One region of the Pseudarthrobacter sp. NIBRBAC000502771 genome, then DNA from elsewhere that is predicted to be linked to it. Evidence: riboswitches for the same ligand, from Rfam matches in the RefSeq annotation. Region 1 holds a riboswitch; the other holds the start of a gene.
What was found. Region 1 has a riboswitch for glycine ahead of gcvP (aminomethyl-transferring glycine dehydrogenase). Riboswitches for the same ligand answer to the same signal wherever they lie in the genome.
Positions count from the first base shown of each region.

Region 2: another riboswitch for glycine. It lies ahead of gcvP (aminomethyl-transferring glycine dehydrogenase); the one in region 1 lies ahead of gcvP (aminomethyl-transferring glycine dehydrogenase).

Region 1 covers NZ_CP041187.1:622,542-629,688, forward strand. Annotated here, with positions in the region: gene purU (formyltetrahydrofolate deformylase) at 1-767, opposite strand, end outside; gene cycA (D-serine/D-alanine/glycine transporter) at 827-2,338, opposite strand; glycine riboswitch at 2,492-2,589, opposite strand; glycine riboswitch at 2,900-2,999, shown strand; gene gcvP (aminomethyl-transferring glycine dehydrogenase) at 3,153-6,005, shown strand; gene gcvT (glycine cleavage system aminomethyltransferase GcvT) at 6,016-7,128, shown strand.
Region 2 covers NZ_CP041187.1:200,812-207,958, reverse strand. Annotated here, with positions in the region: gene NIBR502771_RS00940 (APC family permease) at 45-1,601, opposite strand; gene NIBR502771_RS00935 (Dps family protein) at 1,823-2,302, shown strand; gene NIBR502771_RS00930 (MFS transporter) at 2,390-3,946, opposite strand; gene NIBR502771_RS00925 (TetR/AcrR family transcriptional regulator) at 4,029-4,565, shown strand; glycine riboswitch at 4,657-4,754, shown strand; gene gcvP (aminomethyl-transferring glycine dehydrogenase) at 4,947-7,147, shown strand, end outside.

The sequences.
Region 1 (7,147 bases):
CCAACCGTGACCAGGTCTGAAGCGGAATACGTGTGGTCCACCTCGATGACCTGCTGCGAAATGATAGGCCCCTCGTCCAGCTCCGAGTTCACGTAGTGGGCAGTGGCGCCCACCGTCTTGACACCGCGTTCGTACGCCTGGTGGTACGGCTTTGCGCCCTTGAAGCTGGGCAGGAACGAGTGGTGGATGTTGATGGCCTTGCCGCTGAGGCGCGTAGTGGCTTCATCGCTGAGCACCTGCATGTAGCGGGCCAGCACCACCAGTTCCACTGCGTACTGGTCCACCAGTTCCAGCAGGCGCCCCTCAGCTTCCGCCTTGGTATCGGGCGTGACCGGGATGTGGTGGAACGGGACACCGTGCCACGCGGCAAGGGGTTCCAGGTCCGGGTGGTTGGACACCACGGCGGCAATCCGGACGGGCAACTCACCGCTGCGGGCGCGGAACAGGAGGTCGTTGAGGCAGTGGTCGTATTTGGACACCATGACCAGGATGGGCTGCTTGCGGCCGTGGCGTTCGAGGCGCCAGTCCATCTGCCACTCCCGGGCCACCTGCTCAAAACCGGCCCGGAGGCGGTCGAGTTCCACCTCTACCTGCGCGGTGACGTGGATCCGCATGAAGAACCTGCCGCTCGCGCGGTCCCCGAACTGCTTGATGTCCACGATGTAGCATTCCTGCTCCAGCAGGTAGGCCGCCACCGCCTGGACGATGCCGAGCGCATCCGGGCAATGGAATGTCAGGACGAATTCCTTGCCCGTTTCCGGAGCCACGGCCTGGCGCTGCCCGGCCTCGGCCGTGCTGGCCTGCGACACGCGGGCTTCCGTGCCGATCACCGCTTGACCCGCTCTTCCCCCGCTTCTGCGGCGGCACCAGGACGGACGGCATTCCCGGATGCGGCGTCAGTGAAGTCCTGGTCTGCCTGTAGTTCAGCCTGGAACGTGGCGAATCGGGCCTGGTGTGCGGGCCGGCGGCGGAGGACGAACCAAGCGGCGCCCAGCAGGACGAACCAGACCGGCGTGACCAGCAGGGCCACCAGGGTGTCCGGCTGAGTGGTGAGGGTCCAGATCACGAAAGCGAAGAAGGCGAAGACAACCCAGACCATGGCAACACCGCCGGGCATTTTGAACTTCGATGCTTCATGCAGGTGCGGCCGGCGGCGGCGGAAGGCGATGTAGCTGGCCAGGATGATCGACCAGACAAAGACGAAGCAGACAGCTGAGACGGTGGTAACCATGTCGAAGGCCTTGCCCACGTCCTGGCCCGCATACATGAGGACGACGCCGGACAGCAGCAGCACGCAGGAGAGGAACAGTGCGTTCTGGGGCACCTTCCGCCGGGACAGTTTGCCAAAGACGTCGGGAGCGTCGCCTTCCTGGGCAAGGCCGAAGACCATGCGGGAGGTCGAGTAGATGCCGGAGTTCGCGGAGGACATCGCGGAGCTCAGCACCACGAGGTTGACGATGGTGGCTGCGGCACCCAGGCCTGCCAGCGAGAACATGGCGATGAAGGGGCTGTGGCCGGCCCTGAACTCGGTCCAGGGGGTGACTGCCATCAGGATGATGAGGGCGCCTACGTAGAAGAGGAGCACGCGGATGGGGATGGAGTTGATGGCCTTGGGCAGGTTCCGCTCCGGGTTCTTGGCCTCGGCGGCGGTGGTACCCACCAGTTCGATTCCCACGAAGGCGAAGACGGCGATCTGGAAGCCCGCCACGAAGCCCATGAACTCGTTCGGGAAGAATCCGCCGTGGCTCCACAGGTTGGTGAAGGTGGCAGGGCCGGCGTCGGACTGGAAACCGGTGAAGATCATGAACAGGCCAACGATGATCAGCGCAGCAATGGCAATGATCTTGATGAGCGCGAACCAGAACTCGGTTTCGCCAAAGGCCTTGACGGTGGTGAGGTTCAGCAGGAGAAGGATGGCTACGGTGGCCAGGCCGGGGATCCACAGGGGCACCCCGGGCCACAGTTCCCGGGAGTAGCCGGCGATGGCGATGACATCGGCGATGCCGGTGATGACCCAGCAGAACCAGTAGGTCCAGCCCGTAAAGAAGCCGGCCCACGGGCCCAGCAGGTCTGCGGCGAAATCGCTGAAGGACTTGTAGTTGAGGTTGCTGAGCAGCAGTTCACCCATGGCACGCATGACGAAGAACAGCATGAAGCCGATGATCATGTATACGAAGATCACCGAGGGGCCGGCTGCCGAGATAGTCTTGCCGGAACCCATGAACAGGCCGGTGCCGATTGCGCCGCCGATGGCGATCAGTTGGATGTGGCGGTTGCTGAGCTGCCGCTCCAGGTGCGGGGCTCCGCCGCCGGGGGACGTCGGGGAATGGGTCGTCATTGAGGAACTCCATCGTTCGAGCGGCACCCGGGGTGTCGCAAAGATTGGATTTCCTCCCCGCTCTGTCTTGGACCTGAGAGTTTCCACTCGCCGGGATGGCGTGCTTGCACCGTCGGTGAGCCAGGACAGGGCCTGGCTGCTTTCCAGAGTTGCCTCACCGCGGCGGTACGTGGGCCTGAGAGTTTCCTGGGGAGGGTTTGCTCCTACGGCGCCTGCTGAACGTACCGGCAGGGCTCTCCCGCCGCAGGTCAAAAGCGTTGATTGGTAAATCAGTGTTCAGTTATCGGAGTGCATCCGCTGTGGACTTCAAGCCGCACGGCGCATTTTTGGGCCTCCGGCAATCACAGCCGGCGACGGAGCGCCCAGCGTTCTTTGGGCCAGTTCCGCTGCCCGGCCGGATCACGGGGTTCAGTGTGGCGTCGGTCACGAACAAAAGTCAAGCCCGCCATGACAGCATCTGCGTAACGGTCCCGCCTGCGTGCTTCATGACGGACCGATTTGCTCCCCGTGCCGCCATCCTGTAACTTGTGAGCCGAATCACCCACATTTCAATAAGCCTTTCGAGCTGTGGCGGGAGAGTTCTCCCGGCCATCACCGGGCAGGCGCCGTAGGAGCAAATCCTCCCCAGGAATCTCTCAGGCCCATGTACCGTCACGGCGAGGCGACTCTGGAAAGCAGTGCTGCTCCGGCAGTACTCACCGACGGTGCAAGCAGGCCCTGGCTGGGTTTGCGGAATCTCTCAGGTCCAATACAGAGCGGGGAGGGACCCGATCCATGCCGAGCCACCCGTGGCCGGCCAATCCTGGAGTTCCTCATGACGATTCAATCCCAACCGTCTGTCTTTGCGGACCGGCACATCGGTGCACGCCGCCAGGCTGACGTGGACACCATGCTCAAGGCCGTTGGCTACGACAGCGTTGACGGCCTTGTGGACATCGCCGTCCCCAATTCGATCCGCCAGTCCAAGCCGCTCGCGCTCAAGGGCGCCCTCAGCGAGGTTGAGGTGCTTGCTGAATTGCGCCGGCTGGCCGCCAAGAACAAGACCGCGGTCCAGATGATCGGCCAGGGCTACTACGACACCATCACCCCTGCCGTGATCCGCCGGAACATCCTCGAGGCCCCGGCCTGGTACACCGCCTACACCCCGTACCAGCCCGAAATTTCCCAGGGCCGGCTCGAGGCACTCCTGAACTTCCAGACCATGGTCCAGGACCTGGTGGGCCTGCCCATCGCCAACGCCTCCCTGCTGGACGAAGCCACCGCCGTGGCCGAGGCCGTGCTGATGATGCGCCGCGCCAACAAAAACAAGGACGCCCGCGACGGCAAGACCGTCCTGGACGCCGACGTCCTGCCCCAGACCATCGCCATCGTCAAAGGCCGCGCCGAGGCGCTCGGCTTCGAGGTTGAGGTTGCCGACCTGTCCAAGGGACTCCCTGAAGGTGCCATCAACGGGATCGTGCTCCAGCAACCCGGCGTCTCCGGCCGCGTCTTCAACCACGCAGGCGTGATCGCCGAGGCGAAGCAGCGCGGTGCACTGGTTACCGTCGCCGCCGACCTGCTGGCACTGACCCTGATCACGCCTCCGGGCGAGCAGGGCGCCGACATCGCCGTCGGCTCCACCCAGCGTTTCGGGGTGCCGCTGTTCTTCGGCGGCCCGCACGCCGCCTACATGGCCGTGGCCAAGGGCCTGGAGCGTTCCATGCCCGGCCGCCTGGTGGGCGTGTCCAAGGACGACGCCGGCCTCCCGGCCTACCGCCTGGCGCTGCAGACGCGCGAGCAGCACATCCGCCGCGAAAAGGCCACGTCCAACATCTGCACCGCGCAGGCCCTGCTGGCCATCGTGTCCTCCTTCTACGCCGTCTACCACGGCCCGGACGGACTGAAGGCCATCGCCGAGCGCGTCCACAACAACGCCCGCGCCCTGGCCACCACCCTCAAGGTCGCAGGCCGGGAACTGGCCACTGAGACGTTCTTCGACACAGTCACGGTCTCCGTTCCCGGCAAGGCCGCCAAGGTCATCACCGCTGCTGAAGCACGCGGGATCAACCTGCGGCATATTGATGCCGACACCATCGGCGTGTCCGTGGATGAAACCACGACGCCGGAAATCCTGTCCGCGATCGCCGTCGCCTTCGGTGCCGGCCCCGTGGTGGACGCCGAGGGCTTCGAACTGCCCGCAGAGGTGCTCCGCACCTCCGAGTACATGCAGCACCCGGTGTTCAACACCCACCGGTCCGAAACCCAGCTGCTGCGCTACATCCGCAAGCTCTCTGACCGGGACCTCGCGCTGGACCGCACCATGATCCCGCTGGGCTCGTGCACCATGAAGCTGAACGCCACCGCCGAGATGGAAGCCATCTCCTGGCCGGAGTTCGCCTCCATCCACCCCTTCGCCCCGGACTCCCAGACCGAAGGCTGGCGTGAACTGATCAGTGGCCTGGAAGCCGACTTGGCGGAAATCACCGGCTACGACCAGGTGTCCCTCCAGCCCAACGCCGGGTCCCAGGGCGAGCTGGCCGGCCTGCTGGCCATCCGCGGCTACCACCGCGCGAACGGCGACACCCAGCGCAACGTTTGCCTGATCCCGGCCTCGGCCCACGGCACCAACGCCGCCTCCGCCGTCCTGGCCGGCATGAAGGTCGTCGTCGTTGCCACGGCTGCGGATGGAACGATTGACCACGAGGACCTGTACGCAAAGATCGAGGCGAACAAAGACGTCCTCTCGGCCATCATGATCACCTACCCGTCCACCCACGGCGTCTACGATGCGGACGTGACTGAGATCTGCGAGGCCGTCCATGCTGCCGGCGGCCAGGTCTACGTTGACGGCGCCAACCTGAACGCCCTGGTGGGCCTGGCCCAGCCGGGCAAGTTCGGCGGGGATGTGTCCCACCTGAACCTGCACAAGACCTTCTGCATCCCGCACGGCGGCGGGGGACCCGGCGTCGGGCCGGTCGCGGCGAAGGCCCACCTGGCACCGTTTATGCCCGGCGACGCGAACAAGGCAGCGCATGAAGAAGGCCACGGCGTGGCAATCAGCGCCTCGAACTTCGGCTCCGCCGGAGTCCTTCCGATCTCCTGGGCCTACGTGAAGCTCATGGGCGGGGAAGGCCTGACCCAGGCCACCAAGGCAGCATTGCTCGCTGCGAACTACGTCGCCGTGCGCCTGAACGACTACTTCCCGGTCCTCTACACCGGCGAAGGTGGCCTCGTGGCGCACGAATGCATCCTGGACCTGCGCGAACTCACGGCCAGGACCGGTGTCACCGCGGAGGATGTGGCCAAGCGCCTCATCGACTACGGTTTCCACGCCCCCACCCTGGCGTTCCCGGTGGCCGGCACGCTGATGGTGGAGCCCACCGAGTCCGAGGACCTGGCCGAGATCGACCGCTTCATCGAGGCCATGATCACCATCCGCAAGGAAATTGACCAGGTGGCCAACGGCGACTTCTCTGTGCAGGACTCCCCGCTGCGCAACGCACCCCACACCGCGTCCGCCGTCGTGAACTCCGAATGGACCCGTCAGTACAGCCGCGAACAGGCTGTCTTCCCCGTCCACCACCTCAAGCAGGACAAGTACTTCCCGCCGGTGGGCCGGATCGACGGTGCCGGTGGAGACCGGAACCTGATCTGCTCCTGCCCGCCGCTGTCCGAGTTCGAAAACTAAGGATCCCCCAATGACTGAGAACTACACGGCTCTCTACGAAGAGCACAAGAAGCTGGGAGCTTCCTTCACCGACTTCGGCGGCTGGCAGATGCCGCTCAAGTACAGCTCCGAACTGGCCGAGCACCACGCCGTCCGCAAAGCTGCGGGCCTGTTCGATCTCTCCCACATGGGCGAAGTCTGGGTCACCGGCCCCGAAGCCGGCGCCTTCCTGGATTACGCCCTGGTGGGCAAGTTGTCCGCCATCGCGGATGGCAAGGCCAAGTACTCGCTGATCTGCAACGAGGACGGCGGCATCATCGATGACCTCATCACCTACCGTTTCGGCGACGAAAAATACCTGGTGGTCCCCAACGCCGGCAACGCCCCCACCGTGGCGGCAGCCCTCGCGGAACGGGCAGTTAACTTCGACGTCAAGGTGGAGGACGCTTCGTCGGCCACCTCCCTCGTCGCAGTCCAGGGACGCAACGCCGAGGCCATCCTGCTCAAGCTCACGGATGAATCCCAGCACGCCCTGGTCACCGGCCTGAAGTACTACGCGTTCAACGAGCTGACCATCGCCGGCCAGGACGTCATCCTGGCCCGGACGGGCTACACCGGCGAAGACGGCTTTGAGCTCTTCCTGCCCAATGAAGGCGCCGCTTCCCTGTGGGAGTCCGTGGCCCAGGCCGGCGAAGAGTTCGGCATCATCCCGTGCGGTCTTGCGTCCCGCGACTCACTCCGCCTCGAGGCCGGCATGCCGCTCTATGGCAATGAGCTGTCCCTGGAGCGTTCACCGTTCGACGCCGGCCTTGGCCCCGTCGTTGCGCTCAAGTCCAAGGAAGGCGACTTCGTGGGACGGGCCGCACTCGAGGCAGCCAAGGAGTCCGGCTCCAAGCGCAAGCTCGTCGGCCTGAAGGGCCTCGGCCGGCGCGCGGGCCGTGGTGGCTACCCGGTCCTCAAGGACGGCAACGTGGTGGGCGAGGTGACCTCCGGCCAGCCCAGCCCCACCCTGGGCTACCCTGTAGCACTGGCCTACGTCGACGTCGAGCACGCCGGGCTGGGCACCGCACTGGACGTGGACCTGCGCGGCAAGGCCGAGCCCTTCGAGGTTGTCGCCCTGCCGTTCTACAAGCGCCAAAAGTAGCTTCGCGCTTCCCCACTCT
Region 2 (7,147 bases), 420 kb from region 1:
GGTGCCGGGCCCCGGTGGGGGCGCGGCACCTTTTGGGTTGGAAGTTATTCCGGAACCACCAGCGCGGGGGTGTCCTGCTTGAGGGTTTCGCCGCGGAAGAAGCCCGGGTGCGTACGGGACATGACCAGCATGACCACGGCGCCCAGGGCCAGGATGCCGACGCCCAGGATGAATACCAGGCCTATGCCAAACACCTCTGAACCGCTGCCAAACTCAGGTGCCAGGCTGTCCATGGCGGTCTGGACGAATACTACGAACAGCCCCACGCCGCCCATCACCGGGCACACCAGCCGCAGCACGAAGTGCCGCATGCTGTTGAACAGGCTGTGGCGGAAGTACCACGTGCAGGCCAGGGCGGTGAGGCCGTAATAGAAGCAGATCATCAGGCCCAGGGCCAGGATGGTGTCGTTCAGGACGTTCTCGCTGACCACATGCATGACTGCGTAGAACCCAGCAGACATGACGCCGGCGGCGATGGTGGCGAAGCCCGGCGTGGAAAACCTGCTGCTGATGCGGCTGAAGGGTGCCGGCAGCGCGCCGTAGTGTGCCATGGCCAGCAGGCTGCGCGAGGGCGACATGAAGGTTGACTGCAGGGACGCGGCGGAGCTGGACAGCACGGCCAGGGACATCAGGATGGCGAACGGGCCCATGATGGGGGAGGCCAGCGCCGTGAAGATGTTCTCGTGGTTCTCGGCGTTGTTCAGCCCGTTCCCGGTATCGCCGACGCCGGCGAACATCATGGTGGCGATGCTGACCAGCAGGTAGATGGCAAGGACGATGACGGCGGTCAAGGTACCGGCCACGCCGGCGGTCTTCTTGCCGTTGGCTGTTTCCTCGTTGACCGTCAGGCAGACATCCCAGCCCCAGTACACGAAAATCGAGAGGGAGATGCCGGCGGCGATCTGTCCGAACGTCTCGATCTTGGTGACGTCGAACCAGTCCCAGCTGAACGGGATTGCTGTTTCCGAGGTGGACCAGTTGGCGAAGGCCATGGCCACGAACAGGCCCAGCACCAGCAGCTGGAAGCCCACCAGGCTGTATTGCACCAGCTTGGTGGTGTGCAGGCCGCGGTAGCTGACCCAGACGGCCAGCGCCACGAAGACAAAGCAGGTGATGACGTTCAACGCCTTGTTGTCCGCGAGGTCCGCCAGTTCGGGGGAGCCGGTGAGCTGGGAGAGGAAGAGGTAGAAGAAGTCGACGGCGACGCCGGCCAGGTTGGACAGCACGATGATGTTGGCGGCGAGCAGGCCCCACCCGCCCATCCAGCCGATCCACGGACCGAATGCCTTGGTCACCCAGGTGAAAGTGGTGCCGCTGTCCGGGGAGTCGGCGTTGAGCTCCCGGTAGGCGAGCGAGACCAGGATCATGGGGATGAACCCAATGAGGAAAATGACGGGCAGCTGCAGGCCGGCTTCATTGACGGTGGGCCCCAGTGCGCTGGTGAGGGTGTAGGCGGGGGCAATGGTGGAAATGCCCAGGACGACGACGGCCAGGAGCCCGAGCTGGCCGCCCTTGAGTCCCTTGGCGCTGACGCCGTCCGCGGAGGGCGCGTGCGCGTGCGGGCCGGGTTTGGCAGTACTGGTGCGGATTGTCTCTGTCATGGCACCACTTTCTGGAAGGCTGTGAGACGGAGGTCACTATATGAATGGCGTTCATTTAGTATGGGGGTGCCCCGCCTGTGATGCAAGACGCAATATGAATCACATTCGTTTATGACTGGTTTCCGAAATTAGTAAGCTCACTGAGAAATTGCCTTTAGCCCTGCCGCCGCGCCGTTCGGGGCTGGTAGCGTCTGCCGTACTGGACCAATTGAGGAGGATGCATGAAAGCTTCACCGACACTGACCAACAACCTGCAGGCCGTCCTGGCGGACCTGATCGAGCTCCACGTTCAGGGCAAGCAGGCGCACTGGAACATCGTGGGCACCAACTTCCGCGACCTTCACCTGCAGCTTGACGAGATTGTGGACGCTGCCCGCCAGTTCGCCGACGACACCGCCGAGCGCATGCGCGCCCTGCACGCGCTTCCCGACGGCCGCAGCGCCACCGTTGCCGAGACCACCAGCCTGGCCCAGTTCCCGGAAGGGCTGATCAGCACCGCGGATGCCATCGAGCGGATCGTCGCTGCCATGGAAGCGGCCGTGGGCACCATGCGCAAGGTCCATGACGAAGTGGATGAGGAAGACCCCACCTCCGCGGACCTCCTGCACGAGTTCATCGCCCGGCTGGAGCAGTTCGCCTGGATGGTGCAGGCGGAAAACATGAAGCCCACCGCCAAGGTCACCGCGGCCGACTCCAAGTAGCGGGCAGTCCACACGGGCGTCCGGCGCCGGCGGATCCCGCCGCGCCGGACGCCTGGCTGTTGTCCGGGCAATACTGCGGATGTTCCGCTAAGCCGCTTTGGGCACTTTCCGGAGGACGACGGCGGCGAGCACTGCCGCCGTCGCCATGAGGACCAGCCCAATTGCCGCCGTAACGTGCACGCCGGAATCGAAGGCGGCCGCCGCAGCGTCCTTGAGGGCTCCGGCGAGCGGTGCCGGCACCAGGTTGGCTGCGTCCACCGCACCGGCCAGCGTTTCCCTGGCGTTGTGCAGCGAGGTTCCGGGCAGCATGGCCTCCAGCCCCGCCGGCAGCCGGAGGTTCTGCTGGTAGGACGCGGTCAGGATGGAGCCCAGCACCGCGGTCCCCAGCAGCGATCCCACCTCGTAGCCCGTCTCGGAAATCGCTGCCGCAGCGCCGGATTTCGCCGGCGGGGCCGAGCCGAGGATGAGGTCGTTCGAGATGGTTTCCGCCGTGCCTACGCCCAGCGCCAGGACCAGCAATGCTGCCAGCAGCAGGGGCGGGCCCCCGCCGTCGTTACCGAAGGCCACCATGCTGTAGCCGACGGCACTGAAGGACAGGCCCGCGGCCACGACGTACCCCGGACGCACCTTCCGGACCAGCGGGACCACCACCAGCCCTGCCGTCACTGTGGCTGCCAGGGCCGGGAGCATGGCAATGCCCGCCGCCGACGGTGTCATCCCCTCCAGGAGTTGGAGGTGCTGGGCAAGGAAAAGGATGAACCCGTTGAAGGAAAACAGGGCCAAAACGTTGGCGCTGATGGCCATGCTGAACACCCTGTTGCGGAATAGTGACATGTCCAGCAGCGGGTGCTCCAGCCGGTGCTGGCGCCGCACGAACACAATGCCCATGGCCAGGCCGAAGGCTATGCTTCCCAGCCCGGCCGGCCCCGGACCTTCGGTGGCTACTGACTTTACGCCGTAGACGGCGGGCACCATGACCAGCATGGATAGCAGGACGCTGGGAATGTCCGCTCTTCCCGGCGCGGGATCCCTGGACTCCGGAATGAAGGCCGGCCCCAGCGCCAGCAGGGGCAGCATGAGTGGCACGGCCACCAGGAACACGGCACCCCACCAGAAGTGCTCCACCAGCCATCCACCGAGGATGGGGCCCAGGGCGGCGCCGCCGGAGAATCCGGCAGCCCAGATGGCAATGGCCATCCGCCGGCGGTTGGGCTCCGGGAAAATGTTCCGGATCAGCGACAAGGTGGACGGCATCAGCATGGCGCCGAAGAACCCGAGCGCCGCGCGGCCGGCGATCAGCCACTCCGGGGTGGGCGCGAATGCCGTGGCGGCGGACAGCCCTGCGAAGCCCAGGCTGCCGACGACCAGCAGCCGCCGCCGCCCAATCCGGTCGCCGAGGCTTCCCATTGATACCAGCAGCCCTGCCAGGACCAGTGGATAGGCGTCCACGATCCACAGCAGCTGCAGGCCCGTCGGTTCCAGGGCGCGGGCGATGGCGGGCAGGGCGAAGGTCAGGGCGGTATTGTCCACTGCCACCAGCAGCACGGGAAACATCAGCAGCCCCAACGCGAGCCAATCCCGCCACGGTGGCCGCATGGCGGAGCTGTCCCTTTGTAAGGAGGCCGGGCGAATGGAGATCGTCATGTAATAACTGTACCGTCTGGACGGTATAGTTTGAAACCGAAGCATTCCTTCTTCCCTGCCGGTGGAGGGCATGATGGAAGGCATGCCCCGAAAGCCTGTAGCCCGTGATGCGGTCCTTGACGCCTTCGAGTCCCTGCTGATCGAAGTGGGGGAGCGCGCTGCAACCCTCGACGCCGTAGCCCGTAAGGCCGGGGTGTCCAAAGGTGGCCTCCTCTACCACTTTCCCAACAAGGAAGCGCTCATCGCCGTGCTGCTGGACCGCCTTGAGGGGTTGGCCAAGGCGGATGCCGACGCGATGGCTTCGGCCAGCGAAGGTGCCGCCGCGTATTTCATCCGTTCCTCTGTCTGGGCGGATACTCCTCTGGACCGGGTCATTGTGGCCGCCACGCGGCTTGCCGAGGTGGCGCATGAGGAGACCCGCCGCCGGTTCGCCGCCATCCAGCAGCGGTGGCTGGACGAGATTGCTGCGGATGTGGGGCCCGGCCTGGCCAGGGCTGTCCTGTATATGGGTGACGGTTTGTACTTCAATGCCATGCTTTCCGTGGGCCCTGCGCCGGAAGGCGGAGCAGCCGCTGACGTGGAGGAACTCCTGGCCGCGTTGGAACGGCTCCGCAGGTAGTTTTCCATTTGCCGGAGGGCTTCTGGCGTAGGACAATGGAGAGTTGTGAGGGCTGTCACCGGCCGTCATGATCCAACAAATGAATAGCCTTTGATCTGCGGCGGGAGAGTTCTGCCGGAAGTACAGGCAGGCGCCGTAGGAGCAAATCCTCCCCAGGAATCTCGCAGGCCCCTGTACCGCCGCGGCGAGGCACCTCTGGAAAGCAGCAGGCAGTTGTCCGGCCTCCCTTGGGGGAAGCGGAACGGCTGTTGTGCTCACCGACGGTGCAAGCGGTTCCTGCGCAGGCAGGCGACGCGGAAACTCTCAGGTCCAATACAGAGCGGGGAGGGACCCGAATAGCTGTGGCGTACCCTGCGCCGCCTGAATAAATGGAGTTCCTTCGTGTCGGTTACCCCAACCTCCACCACCTTCGTAGACCGCCACATTGGCGCACGCCGCCAGGACGACGCCGACACCATGCTCAAAGCCGTGGGCTACGGCACGGTCGATTCCCTGGTGGACACCGCCGTGCCCAAGGTCATCCGCCAGGACACGGCCCTCCGCCTGCAGGATGCCCTCAGTGAGGTTGAGGTGCTTGCTGAATTGCGCCGGCTGGCCGCCAAGAACAAGACCGCGGTCCAGATGATTGGCCAGGGCTACTACGACACCATCACCCCTGCCGTGATCCGCCGGAACATCCTCGAGGCCCCGGCCTGGTACACCGCCTACACCCCGTACCAGCCCGAAATTTCCCAGGGCCGGCTTGAGGCACTCCTGAACTTCCAGACCATGGTCCAGGACCTGGTGGGCCTGCCCATCGCCAACGCCTCCCTGCTGGATGAAGCCACCGCCGTGGCCGAAGCGGTGCTGCTCATGCGCCGCGCCAACAAGACCAAAGACGCCCACGACGGCAAGACCGTCCTGGACATTGACGTGCTGCCGCAGACCATTGCCATCGTCAAGGGCCGCGCCGAGGCGCTCGGCTTCGAGGTTGAGGTTGCCGACCTGTCCAAGGGCCTCCCTGAAGGTGCGATCAACGGGATCGTGCTCCAGCAGCCCGGCGCCTCAGGCCGGGTCTGGGATCAGTCCGCCACCATTGCGGCGGCGAAGGACCGCGGTGCGCTGGTTACCGTGGCCGCCGACCTGCTGGCCCTGACCCTGATAACGCCTCCCGGCGAGCAGGGCGCCGACATCGCCGTCGGCTCCACGCAGCGTTTCGGGGTGCCGCTGTTCTTCGGCGGGCCGCACGCCGCCTACATGGCCGTCCGCAAGGGCCTGGAGCGTTCCATGCCCGGCCGCCTGGTGGGCGTGTCCAAGGACGACGCAGGGATGCCCGCGTACCGCCTCGCGCTGCAGACGCGCGAGCAGCACATCCGCCGCGAAAAGGCCACGTCCAACATCTGCACCGCGCAGGCCCTCCTGGCCATCGTCTCCTCCATGTACGCCGTCTACCACGGCCCCGACGGGCTGAAGGCGATCGCGGAAACCGCCCACGGCCATGCACGAACACTGGCGGCCTCGCTGGCGGGTGCCGGTGTGGAGGTGCTGCACACGAGCTTTTTCGACACCCTGACGGTCCGGGTCCCGGGACGCGCTGCCGCGATTGTCGCCGCCGCCGAAGCACGCGGGATCAACCTGCGTCCCGTCGACGCCGACACCGTGGGCATTTCCCTGGATGAAACCACGACGCCGGCCATCGTCGCCGAGGTTGCCGACGTCTTTGGCGCCACCGTTGCCGGGATCCGCGGCGAGGGCCAGGGCTTTGTGCTGGAGGCCGCCGTGGAGCGTTCCTCCGACTACCTGCAGCACCCGGTCTTCAACACGTACCGGTCCGAAACCCAGCTCCTGCGCTACATCCGGAAGCTGTCGGACCGGGACCTCGCGCTGGACCGCACCATGATCCCGCTGGGCTCGTGCACCATGAAGCTGAACGCCACCGCCGAGATGGAAGCCATCTCCTGGCCGGAGTTTGCCTCCATCCACCCCTTCGCCCCGGACTCCCAGACCGAAGGCTGGCGCGAACTCATCGCGGACCTGGAAGCGGACCTGACCACGATCACCGGGTATGACCAGGTGTCCATCCAGCCCAACGCGGGCTCCCAGGGCGAACTGGCCGGGCTGCTGGCTATCCGCGGGTACCACCACTCCCGCGGCGAGCAGCAGCGCAACGTCTGCCTGATCCCGGCCTCGGCCCATGGCACCAACGCTGCCTCCGCCGTCCTGGCCGGCATGAAGGTCGTAGTGGTTGCCACCGCCGCGGACGGCACCATCAATCACGATGACCTGACGGCCAAGATCGAGGCGAACAAGGACGTCCTCTCGGCGATCATGATCACCTACCCGTCCACCCACGGCGTCTACGATGCGGACGTGACCGAGATCTGCGAGGCCGTCCATGCTGCCGGTGGCCAGGTCTACGTCGACGGCGCCAACCTGAACGCCCTGGTGGGCCTGGCCCAGCCGGGCAAGTTCGGCGGGGATGTGTCCCACCTGAACCTGCACAAGACCTTCTGCATCCCGCACGGCGGCGGGGGACCCGGCGTCGGGCCGGTCGCGGCGAAGGCCCACCTGGCACCGTTCATGCCCGGCGACGCGAACAAGGC